3 regions of the Exiguobacterium artemiae 7-3 genome follow, and region 3 is predicted to be linked to each of the others. Evidence: riboswitches for the same ligand, from Rfam matches in the RefSeq annotation. Region 3 holds a riboswitch; each other region holds the start of a gene.

The links. Region 3 has a riboswitch for S-adenosylmethionine ahead of mtnK (S-methyl-5-thioribose kinase). Riboswitches for the same ligand answer to the same signal wherever they lie in the genome.
Region 1: linked by a shared signal. The riboswitch ahead of P402_RS0103625 (methionine ABC transporter ATP-binding protein) and the one ahead of mtnK (S-methyl-5-thioribose kinase) in region 3 are both predicted to bind S-adenosylmethionine.
Region 2: linked by a shared signal. The riboswitch ahead of metK (methionine adenosyltransferase) and the one ahead of mtnK (S-methyl-5-thioribose kinase) in region 3 are both predicted to bind S-adenosylmethionine.

The regions. Positions count from the first base shown of each region.
Region 1 covers NZ_KK211190.1:525,742-529,882, forward strand. The annotation lists gene P402_RS0103620 (methionine ABC transporter permease) at 1-499, opposite strand, end outside; gene P402_RS0103625 (methionine ABC transporter ATP-binding protein) at 489-1,502, opposite strand; SAM riboswitch class I at 1,586-1,689, opposite strand; gene P402_RS0103630 (aminotransferase class I/II-fold pyridoxal phosphate-dependent enzyme) at 1,752-2,939, opposite strand; gene P402_RS0103635 (alpha-glucosidase) at 3,104-4,141, shown strand, end outside.
Region 2 covers NZ_KK211190.1:771,521-775,661, forward strand. The annotation lists gene pckA (phosphoenolpyruvate carboxykinase (ATP)) at 1-1,544, opposite strand, end outside; SAM riboswitch class I at 1,777-1,903, shown strand; gene metK (methionine adenosyltransferase) at 2,031-3,239, shown strand; gene P402_RS0104885 (GNAT family N-acetyltransferase) at 3,385-3,873, shown strand; gene P402_RS0104890 (serine aminopeptidase domain-containing protein) at 3,958-4,141, shown strand, end outside.
Region 3 covers NZ_KK211190.1:2,600,004-2,604,144, forward strand. The annotation lists gene P402_RS0114410 (sugar ABC transporter substrate-binding protein) at 1-760, opposite strand, end outside; gene mtnA (S-methyl-5-thioribose-1-phosphate isomerase) at 780-1,826, opposite strand; gene mtnK (S-methyl-5-thioribose kinase) at 1,823-2,992, opposite strand; SAM riboswitch class I at 3,071-3,173, opposite strand; SAM riboswitch class I at 3,381-3,482, shown strand; gene P402_RS0114425 (2,3-diketo-5-methylthiopentyl-1-phosphate enolase) at 3,563-4,141, shown strand, end outside.

The DNA.
Region 1 (4,141 bases), 2.1 Mb from region 3:
TGGCAGAAAAGCCGATCAGGCTGATCGTCGTCAACGTCACCGCTTGGATGATTCCGGGAAGGGCTTCCGGTAACAGGGCGCTGATGATGATACGAAACGGTGTTGCGCCGCATGCCTCAGCAGCTTCGATCAAGCCCGGTGGAATCTCACGGAGTGATGTCTCGACGAGTCGGGCGAGGAACGGAATGGCGGCAACACTTAAGCTGACAGAAGCGGCTGTCGGACCAATCGTATTGTCGAGCAACAATTGCGTCAGTGGAATCAGCGCGACGAGCAAGATGATGAACGGTAACGAACGAACGATATTAACGAAAAAGTCCAAGATGCTGCGAACGGCGACGTTTTGGAAAAACAGTCCCCGGTCCGTGATGAAAAGTAAAATTCCGAGCGGGATGCCGATGACGAGGGCAAAGCCCAGTGAAATCCCGACCATCAGGGCCGTCTCGGCTAAAGCTTTTGTAAGATCCGGTAACATGGTTTCGATTCGTTCAAGCCACATCCTGGATCACCTCAAGTGTGTGGAGTTGTTCTTCAAGCCATGTCAGGGCCTTATTCACGTGAAGCGTCGGACCAGTCAAGCTGACGATCAGGACTCCGAAGGCGACGTTTTGGATATAATCGACCTTGCCGTGGAGAATACTGACGGAGATATCAAACTGTTTGATCGCTTCCGATAACGTACTTTCGCCGGTCTTCTCACCCGTGAATTGCAGGCGAATGATTTTACCGGGTGTCGTCCGTAAGATGCGTTCCGGTAATTCAATTTGAAGTGCCGTATCGACATAATGTTTTGTGACATCATGGGTCGGCTGACTGAATAAGTCGTATGTACTTGCGACTTCGACGACTTCGCCTTGCGCCATGACGGCAACGCGGTGGCAGATTTGTTTGACGACATCAATCTCGTGGGTGATGAGGATGATTGTCAGGCCGAGTCGTTCATTCAAGTCTTTCAGCAGTTCCAGGATTTGCAGTGTCGTGACCGGATCAAGAGCTGACGTTGCTTCATCACACAACAGGACACTCGGATTATTGGCAAGGGCGCGGGCAATCCCGACCCGTTGCTTTTGACCACCGCTGAGCTGGCTCGGAAAGTTCGTCTCGAATCCTTCAAGTCCGACCAGGGCGACGAGTTCTTTGATCCGGCTTGGGAAATCACTGCGTTTAACGCCGGCTGCTTTTAAGGCGAACGCAATGTTGTCGGAAACGTTCCGCGATTGAATCAGTTGAAAGTGTTGAAAGATCATCCCGATCTTCAGTCGTAGTTCGCGTAAGCTGCCTTTTGAGAGGTCGGACAGGTTGATGCCCGATACTTTGACCGTTCCTTGTGTCGGCGTCTCCAGTCCATTAATCAACCGGAGTAACGTACTTTTTCCGGCACCGGACTCACCGATGATGCCAAAGATTTCACCTTGCTGAATCGTTAAGTTGACATCGCGTAATGCGAAAATCGGTGTCCGGTCACGAACGAACCGTTTGGTGATGCCTTTAAATTCAATCATCTGTCGTTTCCTCCCTATACAAAAAAATCGCTTTTTTCCAGTTAAGAGCAACCAGAAAAAAGCGACGAAGTGTAAGATTTCGTAACTTATCTCTCAGAATGAAACATTCTGTAGGATGTGGCACCGTTCCTTAAAGGTGGTTGCCGGACGTCGTTGGGCCTAATCCCTCGGTCGCTCTCGATAAGTAATTATGCTGTTGGGACTTACTGTAACGGAAATCATTCCCATTTGTCAAACGTTTTTTCAGAATTATTCCGCAACGGCTTGCTGAAACAGATTGAGCTGACCAATCCGTTCGGCAGCTTCGACCAATCGATCGGCATCAGCAATCAGGCTGATCCGGACATAGCCTTCGCCGTATTCCCCGAAGAAATGTCCCGGTGTGACGGCGACATGGGCCTCGTCAAGCAAATGGTCGGTAAAGCTTTGTGAGGTAAAACCAGACGGGACGGGTAACCAGACGAAGAATGAACCACCCGGAACCGGTCCTTCCCAACCAATCTCCTGTAACTTACCGAACAAGGCATCACGACGGGCTTCGTACAGAGCACTGAGTTCACGGACGCATGTTTGATCACTGGAGAGAGCAACGGTCGCTGCGTGCTGAATCGGTGTGAAGGCACTGACGTATAAATGTTCCTGGTACGTCTCGATACTTGAGATGACGGACGGATTACCAATCGCAAAGGCAATCCGGAAACCGGACATGTTAAAGCGTTTCGATAACGAAAACAGTTCAATTCCGACGTCTTTCGCCCCTTCTGTCTGGAGGAAACTTCTAGTCGGACCGTCAAAGCTGATTCCGCCGTACGCCAAATCATGGACGACACAAATATCGTTTGCGTCAGCGAAGGCAACGGTCTGCTCAAAGGCTTCCGCCGTCGCCGTCGCACCGGTCGGGTTACTCGGATAGTTGAGGAACAGCATCCGGGCCCGTTCGACATCCGTCGTATCGAGTAACGTGTAGTCAGGTAAAAAAGCATTTTCCGCAAGGAGCGGTAACGTGATCGGGTAAGCACCGGCAAGTGCTGCACCGGATAAGTAATCCGGATAGCCGGGATCCGGAACGATGACACCTTCGCCGGGATTGACGATGGTTTGCGGTAAAGCGACGATACCGGCTTTACTGCCGAGCAGAATGGCGACCTCAGAAGCGGGATCAATCGTCACGCCGAACTCCGTCTGATAAAAATCGGCAACGGCCTGTTTGAGGAAATCATGGCCGCGAAACGGCGGATACTGGAGGTTTGCCGCGTCATTAATCGCCTCTTTTAAAGCATCTAGAATATGTACAGGTGTCGTCTGATCCGGTGTTCCCTGACCAAGCGTGATGACATCGTGGCCGGCGGCTTTGACGGCACCGATCCGCTGAGCAAGCTCGGCGAAGACCGGAGCAGGTAACCGATCAATCGCAATCGATGGGGCAAAATGTTTCATCTGTTTTCCTCCTTGTTGGGTATTGTCGTCAAGGATAACGAATTTTCAGAAAAAAGAAAAGGATTTTTTAATAATTGCTGATAATTGGTAAAAAGAACCGAAGTCTTTCATGTTTTTGATACACTGAATTAGAATACGATTGAATCATAAAGGAGATGATGGGGATGAATCGGACCTGGTGGAAAGAAGCTGTTGTCTATCAAGTATATTGGCGCAGTTTTAAGGACTCGGACGGAGATGGGATGGGCGATTTACGCGGGGTGATTGAAAAGTTGGATTACATCGCATCTCTTGGTGTCGATGTCATCTGGTTAAATCCCTGTTATACATCACCCGATATTGATAACGGGTACGATATTTCCGATTACTATACCATCATGGAAAAAGCGGGGACGATGTCCGACTTGGAAGAGTTGATTACAGCAGCTCATGAACGGAATCTGAAATTGATTCTTGATTTAGTCGTCAATCATACAAGTGATCAACATGCGTGGTTTAAGGAATCCCGCAGCAGTCGAACGAACGAGAAAGCCGATTGGTACATTTGGCAGGACGGGGAAAAAGGAACACCTCCGAATAACTGGCGGTCGTATTTTGCACCGAGCCCGTGGACATGGGATGAGACACGCGAGCAGTATTATTTCCACTCGTTTGCATCGGAGCAACCGGACTTGAACTGGGAACATCCGGCTGTCCGGGAAGCTGTTTATTCGATGATGCGCTGGTGGGCGGATAAAGGCATCGACGGTTTCCGGATGGACGTCATCAACCTGATCAAGAAACGGGCGACGTATGACGATGTCGCGGATCCTTTGGATTTATCGTACTTAGGGAACCAACCGGGCATTCACGAATTGTTGCAGGAGATGCACCAAGAAGTCCTGGCGGGAACGGACCTCTTTACGGTCGGTGAAATTCCGTTCGTCGGACCGGAAGACGGATTGCTGTACGTCGGTGAAGAACGGAATGAATTGCGGACGTTGTTTCATTTTGAGGTCGCAGATGATATGGAGACGATGGATTTGCCACGTTTCAAACAAATTCAAAAACGCTGGCATGAAGCACTTTATCCAAGCGGCGTCGCGTCCCAGTTTTTGAACAACCATGACCACACGCGTCAGGTGACGCGTTTCGGAAGCGAACGGTATCGCGTCGAAAGTGCCAAGTTGCTGGGGTTGATGCTCCATACGTTACCCGGCATC
Region 2 (4,141 bases), 1.8 Mb from region 3:
ATGGCATCGGTCGCACTTTCGAAACGTGCGAAGTTCTGCGTGAACTTTTGAGCGAGTGCAGTCGCTTGTTGTTCGTAAACGGATGGATCCGCCCAGACCTTGACCGGATTGAGTAAATCGGTCGGAACACCAGGGACTTCAATCGGCATATGCAGACCGAAAATCGGATGTTCTTCTGTCGGGATATCTGTGAGCAGACCGTTGACGGCCGCATTGACCATCGTCCGTGTATACGCGAGTTTCATCCGGCTGCCGGTACCGTAAGCTCCACCGGTCCAACCTGTATTGACGAGATAGACTGTGACGCCGTGGCGATCAATCAGTTCTCCGAGCATCGTCGCATATTTTTCTGGAATCAACGGTAGGAACGGTGAACCGAAACACGTCGAGAACGTTGCTTCCGGTTCTGTGACGCCGCGCTCCGTTCCGGCAAGTTTTGATGTATAACCTGATAAGAAGTGATACATCGCTTGTTCTTTTGTCAGTTTACTGATCGGAGGCAACACACCGTAAGCATCCGCTGTCAGGAAAACAATTGTTTTCGGATGACCGGCACGAGACGGGATAGCGATGTTGTCGATGGCAGTAATCGGATAAGCCGCGCGTGTGTTTTCCGTTTTTGACGTATCATCATAATCCGGAATCCGGGTGTCGTCGAGGACAACATTTTCAAGAACGGTACCAAAACGGATCGCATCAAAGATTTGTGGTTCTTTTTCACGTGACAGGTTGACGGTCTTCGCATAACATCCGCCTTCGATATTGAAGACGCCGTCATGTGACCAGCCGTGTTCATCGTCGCCGATCAATTGACGGCTGTCATCTGCAGACAGGGTGGTCTTACCAGTCCCGGATAGCCCGAAGAACAACGCGACATCACCTTCATGTCCAACGTTAGCTGAACAGTGCATCGACAACACTTCTTGTTGTGGCAAGAGATAGTTCATGACAGAGAAAATTGATTTTTTGATTTCTCCGGCGTACTCGGTTCCACCAATCAAGACGATACGGTGTTCAAATGACATCGCGATGAATGTCTCAGAGTTTGTCCCGTCAACCGCAGGATCCGCCTTAAAGTGTGGTGCGTAAACGACCGTAAATGGTTCAAAGGCCGCAACCGTAGGATATTCGCGTAAGAATAGCTGTTTCGCAAACAGATTATGCCAAGCATATTCGGTTACGACGCGCACTGGAAGGGTGAAATGCGTATCGGCACCAGCAGCAGCTTCTGTGTAGTAGAGTTGATCTGCTTCGTTCATATAACGAAGAACTTTTTGTAACAGTTGCTCGAATTTGTCCGATTCCATCGGTTGATTGACATGACCCCAATCGATATGCATCTCACACGATTGATCACGGACGATGAACTTGTCTTTCGGTGAACGACCTGTAAATTTCCCCGTTTCTACAGACAAAGCACCATTTTCTGCAAGAACTCCTTCTTTGTTACGAATCGCATGTTCGACTAGTTCAGCAACGGACAGTTGTTTGAACACATGCTCCTTCTTGAGTAGTTCTTCGATATTCAGGACCGTCATCGGCATCCTGACCCCACCTTTCCCCTACGTTGGTTTTGGCTCTACTATTAGTATGACACATTTATTATATATGACATACTAATGATAGGGCAATCATTTTCATGCGCTGATTTCTATTTATCTGGAAACGCTTTCAGCATTAACAGTTTAACATCTCTTCTGATTTTTTTCGACTAGAAATTAAAACGTTGCTTGACAGAGTGGACACAAGTTTATATCATGTAATTCGTAACGGATACTCTTATTCTGAGCAGGTGGAGGGAACAAGGCCCGAAGAAACCCGGCAACCGTCTTATATTAATTTCATCATTAATGTAGGAAAAGGTGCTCTCCTGAAGCGAAGTAAACACTTCGAACGATAAGAGGGTAAAGGAAGAACGCACAACCTTTCCCTGACCATTTTTGGACATGGAAAGGTTTTTTTCATTTTACCGTCCCACTCAACTAGGGGAAATGAGTACACCGTCAAATTCTTTTTTGGGAGGGTCAAACATGACAAACCTTAATCGCCGACTATTTACGTCGGAATCAGTAACTGAAGGTCACCCGGATAAAATCTGTGACCAGATTTCGGATTCAATTTTGGATGCAATTCTTGCAGCCGATCCAAACGCACGTGTTGCGGCAGAAACTTCTGTCACGACAGGACTCGTATTAGTAGCAGGAGAAATCACGACATCAACTTACGTGGATATCCCGAAAGTCGTTCGTGAAACCATTCGTGAAATCGGCTACACACGCGCTAAATACGGTTTCGATGCAGACACTTGTGCTGTATTGACATCAATCGACGAGCAGTCAGCAGACATCGCTCTCGGTGTCGACCAGGCGCTTGAAGCACGCGAAGGAAACATGTCAGATGAAGAAATCGATGCGATTGGAGCAGGAGACCAAGGTCTGATGTTCGGTTACGCAACGAAAGAAACACCTGAACTCATGCCACTTCCGATTTCACTTTCACACAAACTTGCTCGTCGTCTTGCAGAAGTCCGCAAGACAGGACAACTCGATTACCTCCGTCCGGATGGTAAAACGCAAGTCACGGTTGAATACAACGAGAACAATGAACCTGTTCGCGTCGATACAATCGTCATCTCAACGCAACATGCAGAAGAAGTGACGCTTGAGCAAATCCAAGCGGATCTGAAAGAACATGTCATCGCTCCGGTCATTCCGACGGAGTACATCGATGCAGACACGAAATTCTTCATCAACCCAACTGGCCGTTTCGTCATCGGTGGACCACAAGGCGATGCAGGATTAACAGGTCGTAAAATCATCGTTGATACGTATGGCGGTTACGCACGCCACGGCGGTGGAGCTTTCTCTGGTAAAGATCCAACGAAAGTCGACCGTTCAGCTGCTTATGCAGCACGTTATGTCGCGAAAAACTTGGTTGCCTCTGGTCTTGCAGACAAAGCAGAAGTTCAACTTGCTTACGCAATCGGAGTAGCACATCCGGTCTCAATCGCAGTCGATACGTTCGGAACAGGAAAACTTCCTGAAGCGCAACTCGTCGAATTGATCGCAGAAAACTTTGATCTCCGTCCTGCAGGGATCATCAAGATGCTTGATCTCCGCCGTCCGATTTATCGTCAGACAGCAGCTTATGGCCACTTCGGTCGTACAGACATCGAATTGCCATGGGAGCAGACAGATAAAGCTGCTACTCTTGAAGAGCAGGCAAAACGTTTCGTATAATCCATTGTTCAGAAACATCCTGTTAAAGGGTGTTTCTGAACTTTTTTTGTTTCTCCCGAACTTTGCAGGGATACGACTGAAATTTCTAGAAAAGGGTAAAAGAACATGAGTCTGTAATCTGTAAAAGGAAAAGGGGGATTTCGGTATGGAGATACGCGAAGCAGTTCCGGCTGATGCAGCACGCATTCATGATATTGCGCTCACGTCTTGGATGGACACATATGAGGAAATCTATTCGGAGCGTTCGAAAGCCCATTTCGTTCAGGAAGCGTATCCGCAGGAAGAAGTGGTTCGGGCAATTCGAACAGCGGAAGAAGCACGTGGGGAATACTTCAACGTCGGACTGATTGACGGGGAAATTGTCGGTTTCATTCACGCCATCGATGTGGATGGAACGTGGGAAATCGTCCGTTTGTATGTCTTGCCGAAATACCAACAAAACGGAATCGGACGCCGGCTGATCCGCGAACTGGAATTGCAAGGGGCATCTCCAATTGAAGTCTATGTCGAATCCCGGAACTATAAAGCCCGTCACTTTTTGACTGCATACGGATTCAAGGAAATCAGCGAGACGACAGAAGAAGTCTTCGGTCAGGTGGAACCTGTGACGCGATTGCAACGTATATACGAATAAGGGAAAAGAAATCCGACTTGAGGCGGTTTTGCTGAAGTCGGATTTGTTTCATACTAGATGGATATCTGATGAAGAGGTGAGCGTGTGGTAGAACAACCAACCGGAGTGATCGTCCTTGTGTACCCACTCCAATTACGTGCCAGACCAAGTGAAGCACTGATTCGCGTTTTAGAGCGCGAATATGAAATCCTTCTGGTCGATGCACCCCGCCGTGTGTCGTTTGAAGAACACCAACAGTTGTTAAAAGAAGCATTACGCGAAGCCGGGA
Region 3 (4,141 bases):
GTTTGTTGTCTTTTAAGGATTTATACGCCCCTTTGGCGACTTCATCCCAGGCACCCCAGACGGCATCAATGCTTCCTTTCGGATACTTGGCGAGAATTGCGTTCATCTTCGTCGCGATATCGCCTTGGACATCCTGGAAGTTCGTCGGTCCGACTGTCTCGAGCGTCTTGATTTTCCCATCTGCTTCATACGTCTTGTAGATTTCCTGACGGCGGTCAAGCGGTGCAAAACCCGGACCGAACCACAGTTTGATGACTCGGACCGGCTTGTCGTCCTTCACTTTCGTCACTTCATCCAGCGAAAGCTGTGCCAGCTTGTGATCATCCTGGAATGTTTCCGTGATGCCTTTTAACGTCTGGTCTTTTTTCTTCGTCACCGTATCGAATGTGACGACCTTAATTCCTTTGTCAATCGCCGGCTTGATCATGTCGTAGGCATAATCCTCTTTTCCGTGCGAGATGATCAATCCGTCATAATCCTGCTGAACGGCTTGCGCGACGAGTTCCTTGAATTTAACGTCATTGCCTTCCGAAATGAACGTGTTGACCTGAAAACCAAGTGCTTCCCCTTCCGACCGGGCTCCGTCCAAAAACTGTTTCGTATGATCGTCGGATGCCAAATTGCGGATGACGGCAATCTTGACGTCACCCTGGACGCCTTCCGGTACACCACTGATTTTTTTCGCCGGTGTCGCTTCGCTATTGGCGCAAGCAGCCAGCAAGACCGCTGGTGCAAGTACCGCAAATGCTAATTTTTTCATCTCGATCTCCCCTGTCTGTTTAACGTATCTGTTGTCCGATTGTCTGCTCGATCGTCTCGACGGATGGATGTTCGATGACCCCGAGTTCCGTAATGATTGCCGTGATTAATTCGTGCGGTGTCACGTCAAACGCCGGATTAAAAACCGCTACTCCGGCTGGCGCCGTCACTTTTCCGGCCAGTTGCGTCACTTCACGGGCATCGCGTTCTTCAATCTCAATTTCGTCTCCCGATAAGCTCGTAAAATCAAAGGTCGAAAGTGGTGCGGCGACATAAAACGGAATCCCGAAAGCACGGGCCAGTAACGCCAGTTGGAACGTGCCGATTTTGTTCGCCGTATCGCCGTTTCGGGTAATCCGATCAGCACCAACGATGATGGCAGTTATGTTCTTTTCCTTGATCGTATGCGCGACCATGTTGTCCGTAATCAACGTCACGTCAATTCCGGCCCGTTGCAGTTCCCATGTCGTCAAACGTGCTCCCTGAAGTAACGGACGGGTTTCCGATGCATAAACGGAGAGTGGAATTCCCTGTTCTTTCGCGAGATAAAACGGAGCGAGTGCCGTCCCGTAAGCCGCTGTCGCAATCGATCCGGCATTACAAATCGTCAGAATCCGGTCACCGGACTGGAACAATTCCAGCGCATGAATACCGATTTGCCGGGATGTCTTGGCATCCGCCTCATAAAGCGCCAGTGCTTTTTGTTCCAACCGTTTTGGCAACTCGGCAAGCGTCGTGCTCGAGACGATCAGCTGATTCAGCTCATCTAGCACATTCCGCAGATTGACGGCGGTCGGTCGGGTCGAGAGTAGTTGTGCCGATACCGTCAACAAGTCTTGTTTCGCTTCAGGAAGCGACCCTGTCGTCCGAAATGCTTCCTGTACAAGGATGAAGCCGCCGAACAGGCTGATCGCCGGTGCACCACGGACTCGCAATTGTTTGATTGCGTCAATCGCTTGCGCTAAATCATGAATGATTTCATACCGTTCTTCTTCCGGGAGCCGGGTCTGATCCAAGATCGTCACCGTCCCATTTTCATAGATGATGCTTTGGACGAATTGGCTCATCGGCTGAGTTCCTCCGTCAAATCAAAGTTCCGTAAATCAGTGAACGTCTTGCATTCAGTCCGGCGTTTAATCAATGCCACTCCAAGACGTAACGCATGGCGTTTCCGCTCGAGTCGTTCCCCCGCGTCCGTGATGTTCTCAAGGTCGGCGACCGGTGCTAGTCCAATCGTCCGGCGGATCAATTCACATCCGGCAAAGCCAAGTGCGTCCTGCAAAATCGTGCTGAGGACATCGTCAACAAGCCCGTCCGCTGAACGGAACGGCTCCACCGCTTCCCGCTCCCATAATGCTTTGAACGTAGACGCAAAGGTCAGCCAAAATGTATCGATGTCTTTCACCCGTCCATTCCGTAACTCGGCATAGTTCGGATACGCGGCAAAGCAGAGATGGGCGATGAATTGTCCGACATCAAAACCAAACGGTCCGTAAAAGGCAAACTCGGGATCGATGACTTTTGTTTCATCGGCTGAAGCAAAAATACTTCCAGTATGTAAGTCCCCGTGTAATAACGCGTCGCCCTTCGTGATGAACAGAGTTTCGAGTTTCGCGACTTCGCGTTTCAGCGCTGCATCCTGCCACAACTGAGCCACTTCCGATTCCAGCCCGGCTTCAACCGCATTCGTTTCCGCGTCATAAAACGGATCCGTAAAGATTAATTTTTCCGTGATATCACAGAGATCCGGATTGTAGTAGTTCCGCGCCACTTGTTTTTTTGTGACCGGTCCAAGTGCAAAATCCGACGTGTAAAACAGTGTTCGCGCCAAGTAAGAACCGATATGTTCCGCAAGCAACGGATACTTCTCCCCTTCGAGCAAGCCGGTCCGGACAATCGTCAAGTGAGACAAATCCTCCATCACCGTAAATGCCTCTTCCTTACTTGCATGGTAGACGTGCGGGACGAACGGAACGGCGACTTTTGCAAATTCTTTTAAGGCGGACTGTTCAATCCAGGCCCGTTCAAGCGATAACGGCCAACTTTCGCCGACGACTTTCGCATACGGTAAAGCCTGTTTTAAAATCAATCGCTGATTCCCCGATTGAATCCGAAAGACAAGGTTTAAGTTCCCGTCCCCGATTTCCTCTGCCGTCACCGGTCCTTTGCCGATCAATCCGAGTGTCTGGACCCGTTCAATCGCGTCCTGTACTGTAAATGCTTGGTATCCCATTATGGTTTCCTCCTTGTTGATCACACGAAAAAACGCCTCTTTTCGTCAAAGAAAAGAGGCGCGGTAGAATACTCCGTCCTCTTATCTCTCAGACGAATGTCTGTTGGATGTAGCACCGTGCCGGATGGTCGGTTGCTGCGGCGTCTTCGGGCCAATTCCCTCTGCCAACTCACGATAAGAGTCATATGTAGTTGTCGTGTGGTTGATGTTGATTTGAATACTACGTGCGCGGTTGGTCGTCTGTCAATTCCAATTTTTAGTGAAACGGCTTAAAAAACGGAACCGTCTATAGAAGAAGTATTTTCAAAAAAATAAATTTTCAAAATATAGTTTGACAAGGGACCAATCTCGTGTAAAAATTGCAATTAGATTTCACAATTTCATCCAATTCTTATCAAGAGCAGACGGAGGGACGAGCCCTACGATGTCGCAGCAACCGACCACTTGGCACGGTGCTAATTCTTGCAGCTATTACGCTGACAGATAAGAGTCCACGCGCAATTTTTCATGGTCTCTTGTCATTGACGAGGGACCATTTTTGTATTTTTCAATAAGGGAGAGACGATTCATATGGCGTATATTACCGCAACGTACCAACTCGGGACGACCAATCAGTTGGCGAAACGAGCAGAACAAATCGCGCTCGGTCTGACGGTCGGTTCCTGGACCGATTTAAATCATTTGGAACAGCAGCAGCTGGAATCCTTCAAAGGACAGGTTGTTCATACCGAAGAACATGACGGCAAAGGTTACATCACGATCCGTTATCCGGAACACAACGTCTCACGCGACTTTTCCGCTATCTTAACGACGGTCTTCGGCAAACTGTCGCTCGACGGACAAATCAAGTTAACCGATCTACAGCTTCCCCCGTCGTTCACGAACGACTTCCCCGGTGCCAAATTCGGGATTGAAGGAATCCGTCAGTTGATTCAAGTCCATGACCGTCCCCTGTTGATGAGCATCTTTAAAGGGGTCATCGGACGAGACCTCGTCTTTTTACGGGAACAACTCGAAGCCCAGCTCGCGGGCGGCATCGATCTCGTCAAAGATGATGAGATATTGTACGACAATCCGTTGACGCCGGCACTCGACCGGGCACGGATTGGCCGGGAAGTCCTCGATGCCCATTATGAACGGACCGGCAAA